One region of the Pseudodesulfovibrio mercurii genome, then DNA from elsewhere that is predicted to be linked to it. Evidence: predicted binding sites of a transcription regulator. Region 1 holds the regulator's gene; each other region holds the start of a gene.
The links. The regulator sigma-54, encoded in region 1, starts transcription at its own class of promoters, with help from an activator protein. The targets are predictions, from matches to a motif close to CTGGCACGGNNNNTGCTT.
Positions count from the first base shown of each region.

Region 2: the regulator sigma-54 is predicted to act here: its motif matches at 4,225-4,242, upstream of DND132_RS16540 (motility associated factor glycosyltransferase family protein).
Region 3: the regulator sigma-54 is predicted to act here: its motif matches at 4,547-4,564, upstream of nifH (nitrogenase iron protein).

Region 1 covers NC_016803.1:587,104-593,032, reverse strand. Annotated here, with positions in the region: gene DND132_RS02790 (KdsC family phosphatase) at 1-66, shown strand, start outside; gene lptC (LPS export ABC transporter periplasmic protein LptC) at 67-684, shown strand; gene DND132_RS02780 (LptA/OstA family protein) at 716-1,522, shown strand; gene lptB (LPS export ABC transporter ATP-binding protein) at 1,523-2,248, shown strand; gene rpoN (RNA polymerase factor sigma-54) at 2,485-3,894, shown strand; gene hpf (ribosome hibernation-promoting factor, HPF/YfiA family) at 3,929-4,471, shown strand; gene DND132_RS02760 (PTS sugar transporter subunit IIA) at 4,474-4,923, shown strand; gene rapZ (RNase adapter RapZ) at 4,942-5,823, shown strand; gene DND132_RS02750 (PTS sugar transporter subunit IIA) at 5,826-5,929, shown strand, end outside.
Region 2 covers NC_016803.1:3,673,588-3,679,516, forward strand. Annotated here, with positions in the region: gene DND132_RS16525 (ArnT family glycosyltransferase) at 1-1,440, opposite strand, end outside; gene DND132_RS16530 (phosphatase PAP2 family protein) at 1,442-2,062, opposite strand; gene DND132_RS16535 (hypothetical protein) at 2,113-2,310, opposite strand; gene DND132_RS16540 (motility associated factor glycosyltransferase family protein) at 2,410-4,179, opposite strand; gene DND132_RS16545 (cysteine synthase) at 4,319-5,929, shown strand, end outside.
Region 3 covers NC_016803.1:1,433,657-1,439,585, forward strand. Annotated here, with positions in the region: gene nifK (nitrogenase molybdenum-iron protein subunit beta) at 1-1,206, opposite strand, end outside; gene nifD (nitrogenase molybdenum-iron protein alpha chain) at 1,222-2,859, opposite strand; gene DND132_RS06590 (P-II family nitrogen regulator) at 2,884-3,258, opposite strand; gene DND132_RS06595 (P-II family nitrogen regulator) at 3,258-3,611, opposite strand; gene nifH (nitrogenase iron protein) at 3,677-4,504, opposite strand; gene DND132_RS06605 (LeuA family protein) at 4,828-5,922, shown strand.

The DNA.
Region 1 (5,929 bases):
GCCATCGCCTTCATCCTCGAGGCGCGCGGCCTCAAGGAACAGGCCCTCAAGCACTGGGTGGACTAGATGAGAGGGCGCCCCGCTCTGGTTCTGTTCGTCATCTTCGGTCTCGGCCTGCTTCTCGGCCTGGCCGTGAACTCCCTCTTCTTTTCCGATCCCATCCTGGAGAACGCGGACACCGCCGCCAAACCGGCCGTGTCCCGCGAGGACATGTTCGCCGACGCCGACGTCTCGGCCGAAGACATCGAGTTGGTCCAGGGCAAGCAGGGGAGCCTGTCCTGGAAGCTGCTGGCCAAGAGCGCCAAGTACAACCAGGAACTCGGCATCATCGCCGTGGACTTTCCCCAGCTGACCGCCTTTTTCGGCGCGGACCGCCAGGAGGTCTACGTCCAGGCCGACCGCGGCGAGGTGGATCAGGAGAACGACAACCTGTCGCTCTACGACGGGGTCAGCGGCCGGTTCGGCAATCTGGCCCTGGACGCCCAGTACCTTGATTATGTGGGCGCAATCGGTAAGGTGTACCTCAAGGGCGGCGTCACCGTGCGCCGACCGGACATGACCGTCCAGGCCAAGGCCATGGAGATCGACCTGGTCACGAGACAACTGGTGGCCGCGGGCGGGGTGGAAGCCCTGCTGGCCCCCGAGGGGCTGGGAAAGAGCCCTTTGATCGAAAACAAGGAATAAGACGTTGCGAAAAACGGTTCGCCATACGGGAATGCTGCTGATGCTGGCCCTGCTGCTGGTGCCGGTTCGGGCCCAGGCCCAGGACTGGGGCGAGGTGCGCGAGGCCATGGTCAACCTGAACGTGCGCAAGGCGCCCGCCCCGGGAGCGGAGCACGTGGTCACCCTGGCCAAGGGCCAGCGGGTGCGCACGGACTTCCCCAAGGACGGCTGGGTGGCCGTGTTCGAACTGGGTGAAAAGGACCGCGACCTCGCCAAGGCCGTGGGCTACGCCAACGCCAAGTATCTCAAGGTGGTCGAGGAGACGCCGGCCGCGCCCGCCCCGGCGCCCAAGGCCGATTCCGGCGAGGGCGAGGTCAAGGCCGAGGTGGCCGAAACCCCGCCGCCCGCCCCCGTCCCGGTGGGCGTGGACCCGAGCCGCATGCCGGTCAGGATCACCTCCGACCGCATGACCTACGACGAGACCGGCAAGGTCATCGCCTTCGTGGGCAACGTGGTCGCCACCCACGGCGAGCTGACCCTGTGGGCCGACAAGCTCTCGGCCTACCTCTCGGCCAGGACCGACAAGAAGTTCTCCGCCGACAGCGTGGACCGCATCGTGGCCGAGGGCAACGTCCGGGCCAAAAAGGGGACCACCGAGGGGACCTGCGGCAAGCTGACCTACCTGGTGGGTCCGCAGCTGCTCAAGATGGAGCGGAATCCCAAGCTTCAGGACGGCCCCAACTCCCTGACCGGCGAAGTCATCAACTTCCACATCAAGGACGACCGGTCCGAGGTCATCGGCGGCGAGCAGCGCGTCAAGGCCATCTTCATGACCCCCGGCAATCTCAAGGTGCAGTAGATGGCGGAAGGACTGCGTGCCACCAATTTGTCCAAGCGGTACGGCCAGAAAGAGGTCGTCCACGGGATCAACATCGAGCTCAACGCCCGCGAGGTGGTCGGCCTGCTCGGCCCCAACGGAGCGGGCAAGACGACCACGTTCTACATGCTCGTGGGCATCGTCCAGCCCAACACCGGCGAGGTCACCCTGAACGGGCGGCCGCTTACGGACAAGCCCCTGCACGAGCGCGCCCGCATGGGGGTCAGCTACCTGCCCCAGGAGAGCTCCATCTTCCGCAAGCTGACCGTGCGCCAGAACCTCCAGATCATCCTGGAGCAGACCGGCCTGACCTCGAAGCAGCAGCGCGTCCGGGCCGACGAGCTCCTGGAGATGTTCACCATCACCAAGCTGGCGGACCAGGCGGCCATGTTCCTGTCCGGCGGCGAGCGGCGCAGGCTCGAGATCGCCAGGGCGCTCATCCTCGCCCCCCAGTTCATCCTCCTGGACGAGCCCTTCGCGGGCATCGACCCCATCGCGGTCATCGACATCCAGGAGATCATCTCCGTGCTCAAGTCCATGGAGATCGGCATCCTCATTTCCGACCACAACGTCAGGGAGACGTTGAATATCTGCGACCGCGCCTACCTGGTCTACGAGGGCACGGTCATCCTGGAGGGAGGGCCGGACGAGATCGTCAAGTCCAGCCGCGCCCGGCAGATATATCTGGGCGAGGATTTCCGTCTCTGAGCCTTTTCCGCATCTTTTTCCGCTTTCCCGATTTACACCGTTCGCAAAGGTTGGTACACTTTTTTCATACCAGAAATATGCCCGTTGAATTTGCAATAGAAACAGGATGTTATCACAATTGTGTTGCATCCTTTAATTCACTGTGACATAGTCGAACTGAAAAAAATGGCTGCCGAATGAAAAAAATTTTCGTTATCCGGCAGCCGATAAATACAACCTCAAGCGGGTGATGAATCATGGGATTGGAACTTCGGCAACAGCTCAAGCTCTCACAGCAACTGGTCATGACGCCCCAGTTGCAGCAGGCCATCAAGCTGCTGCAACTTTCGCGGCTTGAACTGCTGGAGACGGTGCAGCAGGAATTGTTGGAGAATCCTTTCCTGGACGAGACCGAGACCGAGACCGAGGTCCCGGACAAGGCGGAGGTCCTGACCGAATCCCAGGCCGAGGAGGAACTGGTCCGCAACGCGGACTGGGAGAACTACCTCGGCGAATTCTCCTCCACCTCCAAGCAGGCCCTGTCCCGCGACCTGGAGATGCCGGAGGAGGGCATGTCCTTCGAAGCCCGCCTGGCCTCCAAGCCCTCCCTGGAAGGGCATCTCAACTGGCAGATGCGCCTGTCCAGCTTCACCGAGCACGAACTGGCCATCGGCGACGTCATCCTCGGCAATCTCGACTCCAACGGCTACCTCCAGGCCTCCATGGAGGAACTGACCGCCATGGTCCAGGCCACCCCGGAGGAGGTCGAGTCCGTCCTGACCCGCATCCAGCATCTCGACCCCGTGGGCGTCGGCTCCCGCACCCCGCAGGAGTGCCTGCTGGTCCAGATGGAGGTCCTGGGCTACGACGATCCGACGCTCATCTCCCTGGTGCGCGACCACCTGGAGGACCTGGAGAAGAACCGCTACAAGCCCCTGGCCCGCAAGTTCAAGATCTCCATGGAGGACCTCAAGGCCTACCTGGACCTGATCCAGACCCTCGACCCCATGCCGGGCGCCAATTTTTCCAGCACCGAACCGCACTATGTCAGCCCCGACGTCTTCGTCTACAAGTACGGCGAGGACTTCGTCATCATCCTCAACGAGGACGGCATGCCCCGCCTTCAGATGAACACCTTCTACATGGATTCCATGAAGGGCGCGGCCGACAAGGAGAAGGAATATTTTCAGGAAAAGATGCGTTCCGCCGCATGGTTGATGAAAAGTCTGTACCAGCGGCAGCGAACCCTGTATAAAGTAGTCGAAAGCATTGTCGGCTTCCAGAGGGCCTTCTTCGAGGAAGGCGTGACGAAACTCAAACCCCTGATCCTCAAGGAGGTGGCGGAAGACATCGAGATGCACGAGTCCACCGTGAGCCGAATCACGACCAACAAGTATGTTTCGACCCCTCACGGCATCTTCGAGCTGAAGTTCTTCTTCAACTCGGCCCTGGACCTGAACGACGGTTCCCAGGTGGGTTCGGAGAGCGTCAAGGCGCTCATCAAGCAAATGATCGCAGACGAAGACACGAAGAAACCGCTCAGCGACGAGCGCATCGGCGAGATCCTCCAGGAAAAGCTGGAAGTGAACATCGCCCGGCGTACGGTCGCCAAATACCGCTCGGCAATGGGCATTGCTTCGTCTTCAAAACGCAAGCAGTACTTCTAGTCCCTGCTTGGCACTCACAACCAGGAGGCAGCGTATGAACATCAGCTTCACTTTCAAGAACTTCGAGCCTTCCGATCACCTCAAGGGGTATGCGGAAAAGCGTTTTGAAAAGGTAGCGAAATACGTTTCCGATGCGGAGGCAGATCTCCAGGTCAACCTGCTGGTCGATAAGTTCCGCCACAAGGCGGACGTGATCCTGAACTCGGATCGCATTCACATCTCGGCCTATGAAGACTCGGAAGACATGTACTCCACCATAGACATGGTCCTGGACAAGCTGGAAGCCCAGCTTCGCAAGATGCGTGAAAAGATGAAGAATCGCCCCAGGCAGGCGAGTCCCAATAAATTGGTGCAGATGAACTACCTGTCCTACGAGGACCTTGCTTCCGGTTCGTCGCCCACCATCGTCGGCAGCGATGCATACGAGCCCAAGCCCATGTCCGTGGAAGAGGCCGCCATGCAGCTTGATGCCCGCGACAAGGAATTCCTGGTCTTCCTCAACGCGGAGACCGATGGCGTCAACGTTATCTACAAGAGAAAGAACGGCGATTACGGCCTCATAGACCCCGGTAACTAAGCATGAAACTCAGTGATTACCTGGCGAAGGAACTGATCCTTCCCGAGCTCAAGTCCGAGACCAAGTCGGACGTGCTGCAAGAACTCGTCGCCCCCCTGGGCGAGCAATATCCAGAGATGGACACGGACCATGCGGTCCGTGTCCTTCTCGACCGCGAGGGGCTGGGCTCCACCGGTATCGGCGACGGCATCGCCATCCCCCACGGCAAGCTTGAGGATCTGGGAAAGGTCATCGTGGTCGTGGGCCGCAGCCTCAAGGGCGTGGAGTTCGAGGCTCTCGACCACAGGCCCTGTACCATTTTCTTCCTGGTCCTGGCCCCGGAGCAGGTGGCGGGCATGCACCTGCGCGTCCTGGCCCAGATATCCCGTCTCCTCAAGGACGAGGAATTCCGCAAGGCGTTCCTGTCGGCCGAGGACGTCGAAGGGCTCTGGGCCCTCCTCAAGAGCGTGTAACTCCATGGGCGGACTCCGTTGACCTCGACCAATCCCTTTCCCGTGGTGATCGTCACCGGACTTTCCGGGTCCGGCAAGAGCACCGCCCTCAAGGTCTTCGAGGACCTGGGATTTTTCTGTATCGACGGGCTGCCCTCCGAGATGTCGCCCAAGCTGGCCGAGCTCATCCTGACCTTCGACACCAAGTACCGCGGCATGGCGCTCGGCATGGACCTGCGCCAGTTCGAGTTCGTGGACGGCTGGGGAAAGGCCCTGGAGGGGTTCGCCGAGTTGGGCATCACCCCGCAGGTCCTCTTTCTCGAGGCCAAGATGGCCGAACTGGTCCGCCGCTACGCCACCACCCGCCGTCCCCATCCGCTGGAGAGCCGCAACCTCGGCCTGGAAGCGGCCCTGGAGATGGAGAAGAAGCTCCTGGCGCCTGTCCGCTCGGGCGCGGCCCTGGTCCTGGACACCACGGACTACTCCATCCACGACCTGCGCCGGGTCATCCAGACCAAGTGGTCGGCCCTGGAGGACGTGGGGCTGGGCATGCGGGTGCACATCATCACCTTCGGCTTCAAGTACGGCGTGCCGTCCGAGGCGGACCTGGTCTTCGACCTCCGCTTCCTGCCCAATCCATATTTCGACAAGTCCCTGCGCTCCCTGTCCGGCCTGGACAAGGCCGTGTCCGACTACGTCCTGGACAATCCCACGGGGCAGGGCTTCATCCGGCGGTTCCACGATTTTCTGCTCTATCTTCTGCCTCTGTACGCCGAGGAAGGGCGCTACAGGATCACCCTGGCCCTGGGCTGCACCGGCGGCCGCCACCGGTCGGTTTCCGTGGCCGAGTCGGTACTGGCAACCCTGAAGGAAAAGGGGTATACGGTTTCGATCGAACATCGACACATGGAACTCGGATAGACATGGTTGCACAGACTGACAAGAAATCCGGCGTGATCGGCGTGGTGCTGGTCACCCACGGCAGCTTCGGCGAGACCCTGCTCAAGGCGGCCGAGATGGTCCTGGG
Region 2 (5,929 bases), 770 kb from region 1:
GTGGTCGGCGTACCAGGTGTAGATGCCGGAGTAGACCCTGGCCGAGAAGGGCGCGTAGCCGCGCTCGATGTAGTCCTTGAGGACCAGGGCCTGGCGCTTGGGGCTCATGGCGTCGTCCAGGGAGGGTGCGGCCAGCAGGCCCACGGGGTGGATCCACAGGATCATGGCCAGGGCGCAGGTCAGGAGCGCGGCGCGGAACCCTTCGGCGCGCACGGTCACGATGGCCCCGCCGCCGAGGACGAGCACGGCCGCGCAGATGCCCATGCCGTGCACGGGCACGGGCAGGGGGATGAGGTCGCCGACCAGGAGCAGGGCCGCGCCCACCACGATCCACAGGCCGCCCACCAGGGTCCACAGCCGCCGGGCGCGGACCTCGCTCATGGTCCGCAGGTCGTCGGCGATGAGGATGGCCAGCGGCGGGAACATGGGCAGGACGTAGATGAAGACCTTGCCGGACAGGCTCGAAAGGAAAATGAAGGTGGCGAGGAACATGATCCACAGGAAGGTCCTGGCACCGGCCTGGCGGCGTCCGCCCCACAGCTCGCCCCAGAAGGACAGGGACAGGAGGCGGCGCAGCGGGGCCGCGAACACGGCCAGGGTCCACGGCAGCCAGGCCAGGGGGAAGGCCGCGAAGTACCACCACCAGGATTCCTTGTGGTGGAAGGTGTGGGTGGCCCGCTCCAGGATCTGCTTGCCGAGCACGGTGTCGATCAGGAAGCGCGGACCCTCGGCCAGGATCACGCCCGCCACCCAGGCGGCGAGCATGGTCAGCATGACCAGCAGTCCGAGCCCGGTGCGCCGGGAGAAGAGCCGCTTGAGTTCGCCCTTGAAGGCCAGGAACAGGGCGACGTTCATCAGGGGAAAGAGGAAGCCGAGCGGCCCCTTGACCAGGGTGGCGGCCCCGGCCAGGGCGAATCCCCAGACCGGCCACCAGCCTTCGGTCCTGTCGGTGTAGGCCCGGTAGAAGGCGGCGTGGCTCAGGATGATCAGGCCCGCGAACATGAGGTCCATGCGCGAGTAGTGCAGCAGGGCCGCGACCATGAAGGTGGAGATCAGGATCAGGGAGGAGGCGAGCGAGGTGGTCCGGTCGAACTTGAGGGTCCGGGCCAGGGCGTAGGCCGCGAACAGGAAGAACAGGCCGGAGCAGGCCGCGCCCGCGAAGAACACGGCGGGCGGGTCGAGCGGCGTGAGCTTGTCGATGAGCCAGAGGAACCAGAAGTAGACCGGCGGCTTGTCCGGGTATGCCTGGCCGTTCAGGGCCAGGACCATCCACTTGCCGCCCTGGGCCAGGTTCCGGTAGGCGTCGGCGTAGCGGACCTCGTCCGAGAACCACAGGGCGCGGTTGTTCAGGGTGAACCAAGTCTGGGCCAGGACGGCCAGGGTCATGGTCAGCCAGGGATGGTTTTCGAGCCGGGTCCAGATGGTGCGGGCGACGCTCATGTCATGATCTCCTGAAAAGCGAGGAATCGGCGATGATCACGGCGGCGAAACCGCCCACGCTGCCGAGCAGCCAGCCGAAGAAGACGTCCGTGGGATGGTGCCAGCCGAGGTAGACCCGCGAGAAGCCCACCAGGGCCAGGAACAGGCCGAGAAGCAGGGGCACGGCCGCGCGCGCTGCGCGCAGGGCCAGGGGCAGGGTCCAGCCGGTGATCTCGGTGGTGTGGCCCGAGGGCAGGGCCTCCTGGGCGGCGCGGCCGGACAGCGGCTCGTACCAGCCGCCCTGGCCGGGCCGGGGTCTGCCGATGAGATATTTGGTGAAGTGCACGGCCAGTCCGGCCACCACCCCCTGGACCACCAGCAGGACGAGGACGAAGCGCAGCCGTTCGCGGTTGCCGGACCGCCAGGCGGTCAGGAGCATGCCCGCGTAGAAGACGTAGAACAGGGGGTTGCACCAATCCGTGACCAGGCGCAGGAAGGTCTTGAGCCCGGCGTGGGCCGCGCGGTGATCCTTGAAGAACGCGGCCACCTCCCGCTCGCTCCCGAACCCGAACCAGAGCAGGCCGAGGACGATGAGCAGGGGCGCGGAATAGAGCGCCCAGTGTTTCAGGGAAGTGCAGCGCATGCGGGTTTATAAGCCATCGGGAGGAGCCAGGCAAGCCGGGCGCGGCGCGCCTAGGACTCGCCGTCCCCGTTGGAGGGGTAGGGCTCGTGGGTGTACCGGGCCCAGACCTCGGGGCTCGCCTTGAGTTCCTTGAGGATGTCGGTCAGGGACTTGCCTTCCTGTTTCCAGTACTTGTCGGCGTTGTCCGAGCACTCGAAGGGGATGACCAGGGTGCCGTCCTCGGTCAGAAAGGGTTTCTTCTCGTCCATGGCGGGGCACTATTTCACGGAACCGCCGCAAAGACAAGCACCCCGTGATTTTTAACGGATCGTCCGTGTTTGCGGGAGGTTGGCGTGTTGTGTGCGGAATCAGGCCACGGCCTGCTCGTCCTCGGCAAGGCAGACCTTGCGGTCGATTTCGCGGACCTTGCGCAGGACGTTTTTGGCGATGCGCTTGAACTCGCCCAGGTCCCCGGCCTCGAAGGCGGACTTGGCCCTGGTCAGCCCGGCCAGGTCCACGATCTCGTTGAACAGGTACGGGCCGTAGAGCGGGTCCTGCTTGACGAACAGCTCCACTCGGGTCAGGGCTGCGTGGATTTCCTTCTGGTTGGCCTTGAGATTTTTGAACAGCTTGGCGAGGTGCTTTTCCATGTTGCGCAGGGAGGTGGTCCAGCGGGGCGAGCGCGGCTCCATGCGCAGGGGCGGGGTGCCCCGGCGGCAGGCCGCCAGATCGCGCAGGAAGCCTTCCACCGCGCCGGGGGCCGAGGCCAGGATGCCCTTGTCGTAGGCCGTATCCACGTCCACCACGGTGGCGCCCTCGATGACAGCGCCGCCGCCGTAGAGGTTGAAGACGGGAAATTCGGACCGCTTGAGGTCCTCCTCCAGCTCGCGCTTGGCGGTCATGTATTGCAGGGTGGTCAGGATTTCCTCGCCGTCCAGGTTGCGCGTGGTCTGGTGCCAGGACCGGCGGTGCAGGTCGGTGGTGTGGTTGTGGTGGCCGCCCGAGTGGGACCGGCCGTTGATCCAGGCGTAGTCCTGCCCGGCCAGGAGCAGGTGGGAGACCCCGCAGTAGCGCAGGAATCGCGACAGGGTCACCGAGACGTTGCCGCCCGCGTCGAGCACCAGGTCCCGTTCCTTGAGCACGTAGGTGCCCACGCCGCCCACGGTCCACAGGGGCAGGGTCGGGCCGGGGTAGCGCTTGAGGACCATGGGGTCGATCTTGGTGGAGTAGACGAGAGGCACGTCCTGAACGAAGTCCGGGTCCAGCCGCTCGAAGACCTTGAGCATGGTCGCGTCGTAGTCGATGGCCGCGCACAGGTGGGGCTTGATGCCCAGGTTCTGCAGGGAGGGCACGGTCTGGAGGGCGCAGGTGTAGAGCACGTGGCCCGTCTTGGCCTTGAGCAGCGGGGCCATGGTCTCGAGCGACGGGCCCGCGCCGAGGATGACCGCGCCCACGCCCGCACCCTTGCCCTCCATGGACTTGAGGCTGCCGTCGCGCATGGCCTTGGCGAAGTTGTCGATCTCGTTCTTGACCATGACGTCCTGGCGGTGGCGCAGGGTGGACAGCTCCAGGGAGAAGTTTTCGAGCTTGTGGCGCAGCCAGGTGGACCAGCGGGCGTATTCCGGGCCGAGCTGGCGGCTGGGGATGTCGCTCTTGAGGTGAATCTGGCCGTAGATGAACTGGAGGTCCAGGTTGCGGACCACCTCGGACAGGAAGCGCTCGTCCGGGACCATCAGGTGGAATTTCTTTCTCTCGAAGAACGGGCGGTAGTCGGTCTGGCCCAGGCAGGCCAGGAGCATCTCGGAGCGCGGCTCCAGGAGCATGACCTTGTGCGTGTCCGGGGTGTGGGTCAGGACGTGGTTGACCCCGTAGCCGAGGTTGCAGCCGACGATGAATGTGGCCGAGGTGACCGCCTTTTCCGGGTGGACCCAGTTGGCGTAGAGCCCCTGGGGCGGCAGGGAGGCGAACATTCCCTTGCCGTTGTCCATCTCCCAGTCGAGGAGCCCGGCCTCGTTGGGGAAGAGCCGCGTCTTGAGCTTGTCCTCGTTGAACGGGCGGGAGGAGAGCCACTGGAAGATGGGATTCCCGGTGCGTTGCAGGTATTCGATGTTGTCCTTTAGGAACGGATACGGATTCATGGCGCGGCCTCGCATGCTCAAAAAATGGACGGTTCCGCCGGGAAAATGCACTTTGCATGCCAGTTGCGCCGGGGCTGTTTTTGCCCTAGGGTGCGGGCATTGATCCAGAACCCAAGCCGCATGATTTCAGGGCGCTACGATGAACAAGAACCTGCTTGAGCTGATCGGCAATACGCCGCTGGTGGAGATTCGCCACCTCAACCCCAATCCCAACGTCAGGATTTTGGCCAAGATCGAGAGCCAGAACCCCGGCGGGTCCATCAAGGACCGCGTGGCCGCCGCCATGATTGAGGCCGCCGAGCGATCGGGCGAGCTGACCAGGGACAAGATCATCATCGAGGCCACCTCGGGCAACACCGGGGTCGGGCTGGCCATGGTCGCGGCCATCAAGGGGTACCGCATCAAGCTGCTCATGCCCGAGACGGCGAGCGAGGAGCGCAAGATGATCATGGCCGCCTACGGGGCGGAGCTGGAGCTGACGCCGGGCCACCTGGCCACGGACGGGGCCATCGAGCAGGCCTACCGCTACGCCCGCGAGGAGCCGGACAAGTACGTGCTCATGGACCAGTACAACAACCCGGCCTCCATCCAGGCGCACTACATGGGCACCGGGCTGGAAATCTGGGACCAGACCGGCGGCGCGGTGACGCACTGCGTCATGACGCTCGGCACCTCGGGCACGGCCATGGGCATCGCGAAACGGCTGCACGAGATGGGCAAGGTCTACGTGGCCGCGGTGGAGCCCTACGCGGGTCACAAGATTCAGGGCCTCAAGAACATGCTCGAATCCTACCCGCCGGGCATCTACGACAAGACCGCCCTGGACGAGGTCCTGCACGTGGAGGACGAGGACGCCTTCGAGAACTGCCGCAGGCTGGCGCGCGAGGAGGGCATCTTCGCGGGCATGAGCTCGGGCGCGGCGCTGGGCGGAGCGTTGCAGATGGCCGAGCGGCTGGACAAGGGGCTGATCGTAGTCATCTTCCCGGACTCGGGCGAGCGCTACCTGTCCACCCACCTCTACCGGCGGCAGTCGGGCAGCGGGGTGACGATTTTCGACATGGCCACGGGCGCGGACAAGATGCTCAACACCGGCGCGGGCCTTTGCGCGTACACCATGGGCCCGAGCCTGGACAACCCGGACGGCCTGGACTCCTGGCGGCGGCTGGTGCTGCTCGACGTGTTCCTCCGCCACCTGGCCGGGCGCGGGGTCAAGGCCTCGGGCGTGGCCGGGCTGACCGACATGGACGACCGCACCCTGGCGGCCGCCCGCGAGGCGGACACGGACCGGGCCTCCCTGGCCGAGTCGCGGCGCGAAGACATCCTGGCGCGCGGCCGGGCTATGGGGTTGTCCGATGAACTGAAATTTCCCCTGTCCTCGGCCAGCAACGAGACCGCGCTTTCCCTGTGCCGCAAGCTCCTGGGCAAGGGGCTGGCCTACGAGAAGCTGCGCAGCGTCTACTTCGACGTGTTCCGCGACAAGCGGTACGGCGAGATCGGCACCGTGGACATGGACAAGGTCTCGGGCGGCCGCACCGTGGACCTGGACGCCTACGTCAAGGACAACCCGCTGGATTTCACCTTGCTCAAGCGCGCCTCGCTCATGGACCTGAAGCGCGGCGAGGTCCTGGAGACCCAGTGGGGCAACGTGCGGCCGAGCTGGTTTTTGCAGCACGCGGCCATGGCGCTCGACGAGCTGCCGCGCACGGACGTGATGATCGGTTCGGACAAGCACCGCTTCCCGCACCTGGAG
Region 3 (5,929 bases), 850 kb from region 1:
TTCGTCCCGGGCGATGTACTTGCCGTAGGTGTTGCCGATGAGCAGGTCGACCGGCTCGTTCTTGATCCACTGGTGCATCAGGAACATGTCGCCCTTGGCCTTGACCTTGACCTCGAAGGGCTGGCCTTCGCAGATCTCCTTGATGCGGCGCTCGAAGGCCTTGCCCGGGGTGCCGGTGACCACGTAGACGGGCTGCATGTCCAGGGAGACCAGGAACTCGCACATGGAGATGAGCTGGTCCGGATCGCCCCAGATGGCCACGCGCTTGCCGTAGAAGTACTGGTGCATGTCGGAGATCATGTCCACCAGCTGGCCGCGCTCGAGGTTCACGGACTCGGGCACGGACACGCCGGCCACGGTGCGCAGGACGTCGATGAAGCGGTCGGTGGCGGCCAGGCCGAAGGGCATGTCCAGCACGGTGCACGGGACCTTGCACTTGGCGTCGAGCCAGCGGGCGGCGTCTGCCGAACACCATTCGCCGAGGGCCAGGGTGCCGAGCGCGTCGCCGGTCTTCTTGAGTTCCTCGATGGTCACGCCGCCGTCGGGGAACATCTTGTATTCGCCGGTCAGGGGGGCGTTGAGCACGCCGTCGGTGTCCGGGAACAGGGTGATGTCCACGCCGACCATGGCGCACAGCCGCTTGATCTCGCCCATGTCGGAGGGTTCGACCCAGCCGGGGATGACGTTGACCTTGTGGCTCTTGTGGCCCGAGGGCTCGGCCAGCATGGCCATGGACTTGACCATGTTGGAGAAGCCGGTCACGTGGGAGCCCACGTAGCTCGGGGTGGAGGCGCCGACCAGGGTCTTGCCGGCCGGGACCTTGCCTTCCTTCTGAGCCTTGTCGAAGATCTGGTTCAGATCGTCGCCGATGGTCTCGGACAGGCAGGTGGTGTGCACGGCGATCACTTCCGGGTCGTAGACCGTGAAGATGTTGTTGATCGCCTGGAGCAGGTTGGCGTGGCCGCCGAAGACGGACGCGCCTTCCGTGAACGAGCTGGTGGACGCGGACACGGGCTCCTTATAGTGCCGGGTCAGGGCCGAGCGGTGGTAGGCGCAGCAGCCCTGGGAGCCGTGGGAGTGCGGCAGGCAGCCGTGGATGCCGAGCGCGGCGTACATGGCGCCGATGGGCTGGCACGTCTTGGCCGGATTGATGGTCAGCGACTTGCGCTCCATCACTTCAACGGGGGTATGTCTGAGTAATGCCATGGTTCTCTTCCTTCCTTATTCCCACACAAAGGTGCCGGTGAGTTCGGGAGACTTCTGCCAGGGGGCCTCCGTGTAGGACCAGACCTTGCTGCTCACGAGGCGATCGACCGTCTTGTAGAAGTTGATCGCGCCCTTGAAGCCCGCGAAGGGTCCGCCGTAGTCGTAGCTGTGCAGCTGGAGCATGGGCACACCGTTCTTCTGGATGGAGTACTTCTCCTTGATGCCGGCGCAGAAGATGTCCGGCTTGTAGAGCTCCACCAGCTTTTCGGCCTCGTACTGGTTGAGGTCGTCGATGACGATGGTGCCGTTGCCCATCTGCTCGTTCATGCCGTCGTAGTCCTTGAACTCGAAGCCGGAATCCTCCATGGCCTTGATCTGCTCGGGGGACTTGCGCGGGTTGTAGAGTTCCGGATCGGCCGAGACCTCGATCTCCTCGATGTTGCGGGAGTCGGCGTCCGGGACCAGTTCCGGGATGACCCGGCGGCCTTCATAGTCGTCGCGGTGGGCGAACTCATACCCTGCGGACAGGGTCTTCATGCCCAGCTCGGTGAACAGGTCCTGGTAGTGATGGGCGCGGGAACCGCCGACGAACAGCATGGCGGTCTTGCCCTGGGTGTGCGGCTTGTGCGCGGCCAGGGCGGCCTCGACGTCCTTCATCTCCTCGGCGATGACCTCTTCGATGCGGTCGATGAGCTTCTGGTTGCCGAAGTACTCGCCGATCTTGCGCAGGGACTTGGCCGCGGACTTGGCGCTGATGAAGTTCACCTTGAACCACGGGATGCCGTACTTGGTCTCCATCATGTCGGCCACGTAGTTGATGGACCGGTGGCACATGACCAGGTTCAGATCGGCGTGGTGGGCCCGGGCGAACTGGTCGTAGGACGAGTTGCCGGAGAAGGTGGACAGGCAGGTGATGCCGCACTTCTTGAAGATGCGGTCGATCTCGAAGCCGTCGCCGCCGATGTTGTACTCGCCGAGCAGGTTGATCTTGAACTCGCCGTCCTGTTCCTTCTGCTCCTCGCCCACCAGGTGGGTGAAGACCTGGTTGTTGGCGATGTGGTGGCCGGCGGACTGGGAAACGCCCTTGTAGCCCTCGCAGGAGAAGGCGAACACGTTGCAGTCCCCGAACTTCTCCTTCATCTTCCTGGACACGGCATGGATGTCGTCGCCGATCAGGCCCACCGGGCAGGTGGCGAAGACGCAGATGCCCTTGGGATGGAGCAGGTCGTAGGCCTCCTGGATGGCGGCCGCGAGCTTCTTCTCGCCGCCGAAGATGATGTCCTGGTCCTGCATGTCCGTGGAGAAGCAGTAGGGCATGTAGTTGGCGCCGTCCGGACCGGGGTCGGTCTGGTTGCGGCGGGTCAGCCAGGAGTAGAATCCGCAGCCGATGGGGCCGTGGGTGATGTTCACGATGTCGCGGGTCGGGCCCATGATGACGCCCTTGCAGCCTGCGTAGGTGCAGCCCCGCATGGTGATGATGCCAGGGATGGTGCGGACGTTGGCCAGAATCTCCGGCGGCGAGTCGCTCCCCGTGGCTTCGTTGATCATGATCTGCTTGGCGCGCTTGCGGGCCACCTTCGGAGGATACTTGGAAAGGATATCTTCCTTCACGTCGGTGGGCGTGAGCTGCACGAGCTTTTTCGTCTTGGCCATGTATACTTTCTCCTTCAATAGGCGCTAAGCGATCGCCTTTTCACCGGTTTCATGGGTTCTGACGCGCACGGCGTCACCGACGGGCAGGACGAAGATCTTGCCGTCGCCGGGCTTGCCGGTCCGGTTGGCGGCCATGATGGCCTGAACCACGTCCTCCACCATGTCGTCGGGCACGACCACGGTCACCATGCGCTTGGCGTAGAGCTTGCCCTTCTCGCCCAGCACTTCGGCCGCTTCCTCGTAGCCCTGCTCCACTCCGGAGACGATGGCCGCATTGACGAACCCCTTGCCGCGGCCCTGCGCCTCGTGGGCGAAGAAGGCATCCACACCGGCTTCGGTGAGGGCGGACTTGGTCTTGTTCATCATGTTCATGCGCACCACTGCGATGACTTCCTTCATTACGCGGCCCCCTCGCTGGCTGCGGCGGTCTCGTTGACGCCGGAGCTGATGGTGTAGACACCTTCCACTTCGGTGACGAAGATCTTGCCGTCGCCGAAGGCGCCCTTGGTGCCGGAGCGGGCGGCGTCCATGATGGTGTTGATGACGAATTCCTTGTCCTCGGCGTTGACGACGCTCATGAGCATGGTTTTGGGGATCTCGTCATAGGTGACCTCGCCGATCTTGATGCCGCGCTGCTTGCCGCGACCGGCCACGGAGTACTTGGTGACGGCGGGAAAGCCGTTGTCCATAAGGGCGGCCAACACGTCGTCCGCTTTCTCGGGCCGAACAATTGCTCGAATCATGATCATCATTTGTGGGATCTCCTATTTTCTTGCTATCTTTGGCTTTTGATTAATTTCAGCGTTAGTGACGGGAACTAGGCTTCCATGATGCCGTAGTCCATGAGCAGCTGCTCGAGGTCTTCGATCTGCAGCGGCTTGGGGATGGTGAACATCTGGTTCTCGTCGATGGCCTTGGCCAGGCCGCGATACTCGTTGGCCTGGGGCACGGTGCCGTCCCACTCGATGACCGTCTTGCGGTTGATTTCGGCGCGCTGGACGTCGTTGTCGCGGGGCACGAAGTAGATCATCTGGGTGCCCAGCTTGGAGGCCAGCTCGGTGATCAATTCGGCCTCGCGGTCGGTGTTGCGGGAGTTGCAGATCAGGCCGCCCAGACGGACGCCGCCGGATTCCGCGTACTTCATGATGCCCTTGCAGATGTTGTTGGCCGCGTACATGGCCATCATCTCGCCGGAGCAGACGATGTAGATTTCCTGGGCCTTGCCGTCGCGGATGGGCATGGCGAAGCCGCCGCAGACAACGTCGCCGAGGACGTCGTAGAAGGCGTAGTCCAGACCCTCGGACTCCTCGTAGGCGCCCAGGGACTCGAGCATGTTGATGGAAGTGATGATGCCGCGACCGGCACAGCCGACACCGGGCTCCGGGCCGCCGGACTCAACACACCAGGTCCCGCCGTAACCGGGCTTGCGGATGTCTTCGAGTTCCACGTCCTCGCCTTCTTCGCGAAGGGTGTCGAGCACGGACTTCTGGGCCAGGCCGCCGAGCAGCAGGCGGGTGGAGTCGGCCTTGGGGTCGCAACCGACGACCATGACCTTGCGGCCCATTTCAGCCAGGCCGGCAACCGTGTTCTGAGTGGTGGTGGACTTGCCGATGCCGCCCTTTCCGTAAATCGCTACTTTCCTCATGATTTCTCCTCCATGGGTTTGTTTGCGTCGATGGGTCCCCTATGGCAAAGGACGTGCCAAACGCAAAATAACATGTCATCATGCTGTTTTTAAAGGAGAAATCAGATTGTCTACAGCACTGTTGTTTCCTACGAAAAGTGTAGGTTGAGACCTCGGCTCCAGACACAAGTGTTGTAGCCTACAAAAACGTAGGTAAAATCCTCTCATTTCAGTCAAGAAATTACTTATTTTATTTCAATATGATAGATGAAAAGTCCGCGTTGGCATCCTTCATGCTCAAGGGAAGGCAGGATCATCGACAACCATACAAGAGGACAAAGCACATGTTGATCGACACCACACTCAGGGAAGGAGCGCAGCTCTTCGGGGCCTACTTCTCCATGGAGGCCCGGGAACGGATCGTGTCCGGCTTGCTGTCCATCGGCGTGGACGAGATCGAGCTGGGCTGGGTCGGCCAGGAGGGCCTGGACGAACTCATCCATAGAATAGGGAAACGGCGCGGCCGGACCGCCCTGTCCGTCTGGTCGCCCTGCCGCGAGGCGGACATCCGCAAGGCCTCGGGCCTGAAGGTGGACCGCATCAACATCGGCGTGCCCGTTTCCGACCTGCACATCGAAAACCGACTCCGGACCGACCGCGAGGGGCTTCTGGAACGCCTGGCCCGCACCGTGCTCGCGGCCCGGCTCTTGGGGATGGATTACGTGTCCGTCGGCCTGGAGGACCTCTCCAGGGCCGACACGGACTTCGCCCTGAAGGCGGCCGGACTGGCCCAGGACGTGGGCGCGGCCCGCGTGCGCCTGTCCGACTCCCTGGGGCTGCTCACCCCGATGAAGACCGCTGAACTGGTCGCCGCCTTCCAGCGGAAACTGGACATCGACCTGGCCGTGCACTGCCACGACGACTTCGGCATGGCCACGGCCAACGCGGTCACCGCCCTGTCCAGCGGCGCGGACTACGCCGACGGCAGCGTGCTCGGCATCGGCGAACGGTCCGGCATCGCGGCCACCGAGGAGCTGGCCACCTACCTGACGCTCAAGGAGGAAAGTCATGCATACAAGGTTGAAGACCTTCGCGGCCTCTGCCATTTCGTTTCTCAAGCTGCCGGGGTGCCGATTCCCCGAACCAAGGCGATCGCGGGCAAGGACATTTTCGCTTGCGAGTCCGGCCTTCACGCGCACGCCCTCAGCAAGTCGCCTGAGCTTTTCGAGCCCTTCGATCCCGGCCGCATCGGCGCGGACCGGATGGTCGCGGTTGGCGGCAAGAGTGGGCGAGCGGCGGTCGCCCACGCCCTTGCGGACCGTGGGCTCGAGCTCCCCGAGCAGGGACTCCCGGCCCTTGTGGACGAAGTAAGGAAGCTGGCCTGGGAGCTGGAACGCCCCCTGACCGACAAGGAACTGACCAAGCTGGTCAAGAACTAGGAGGTTG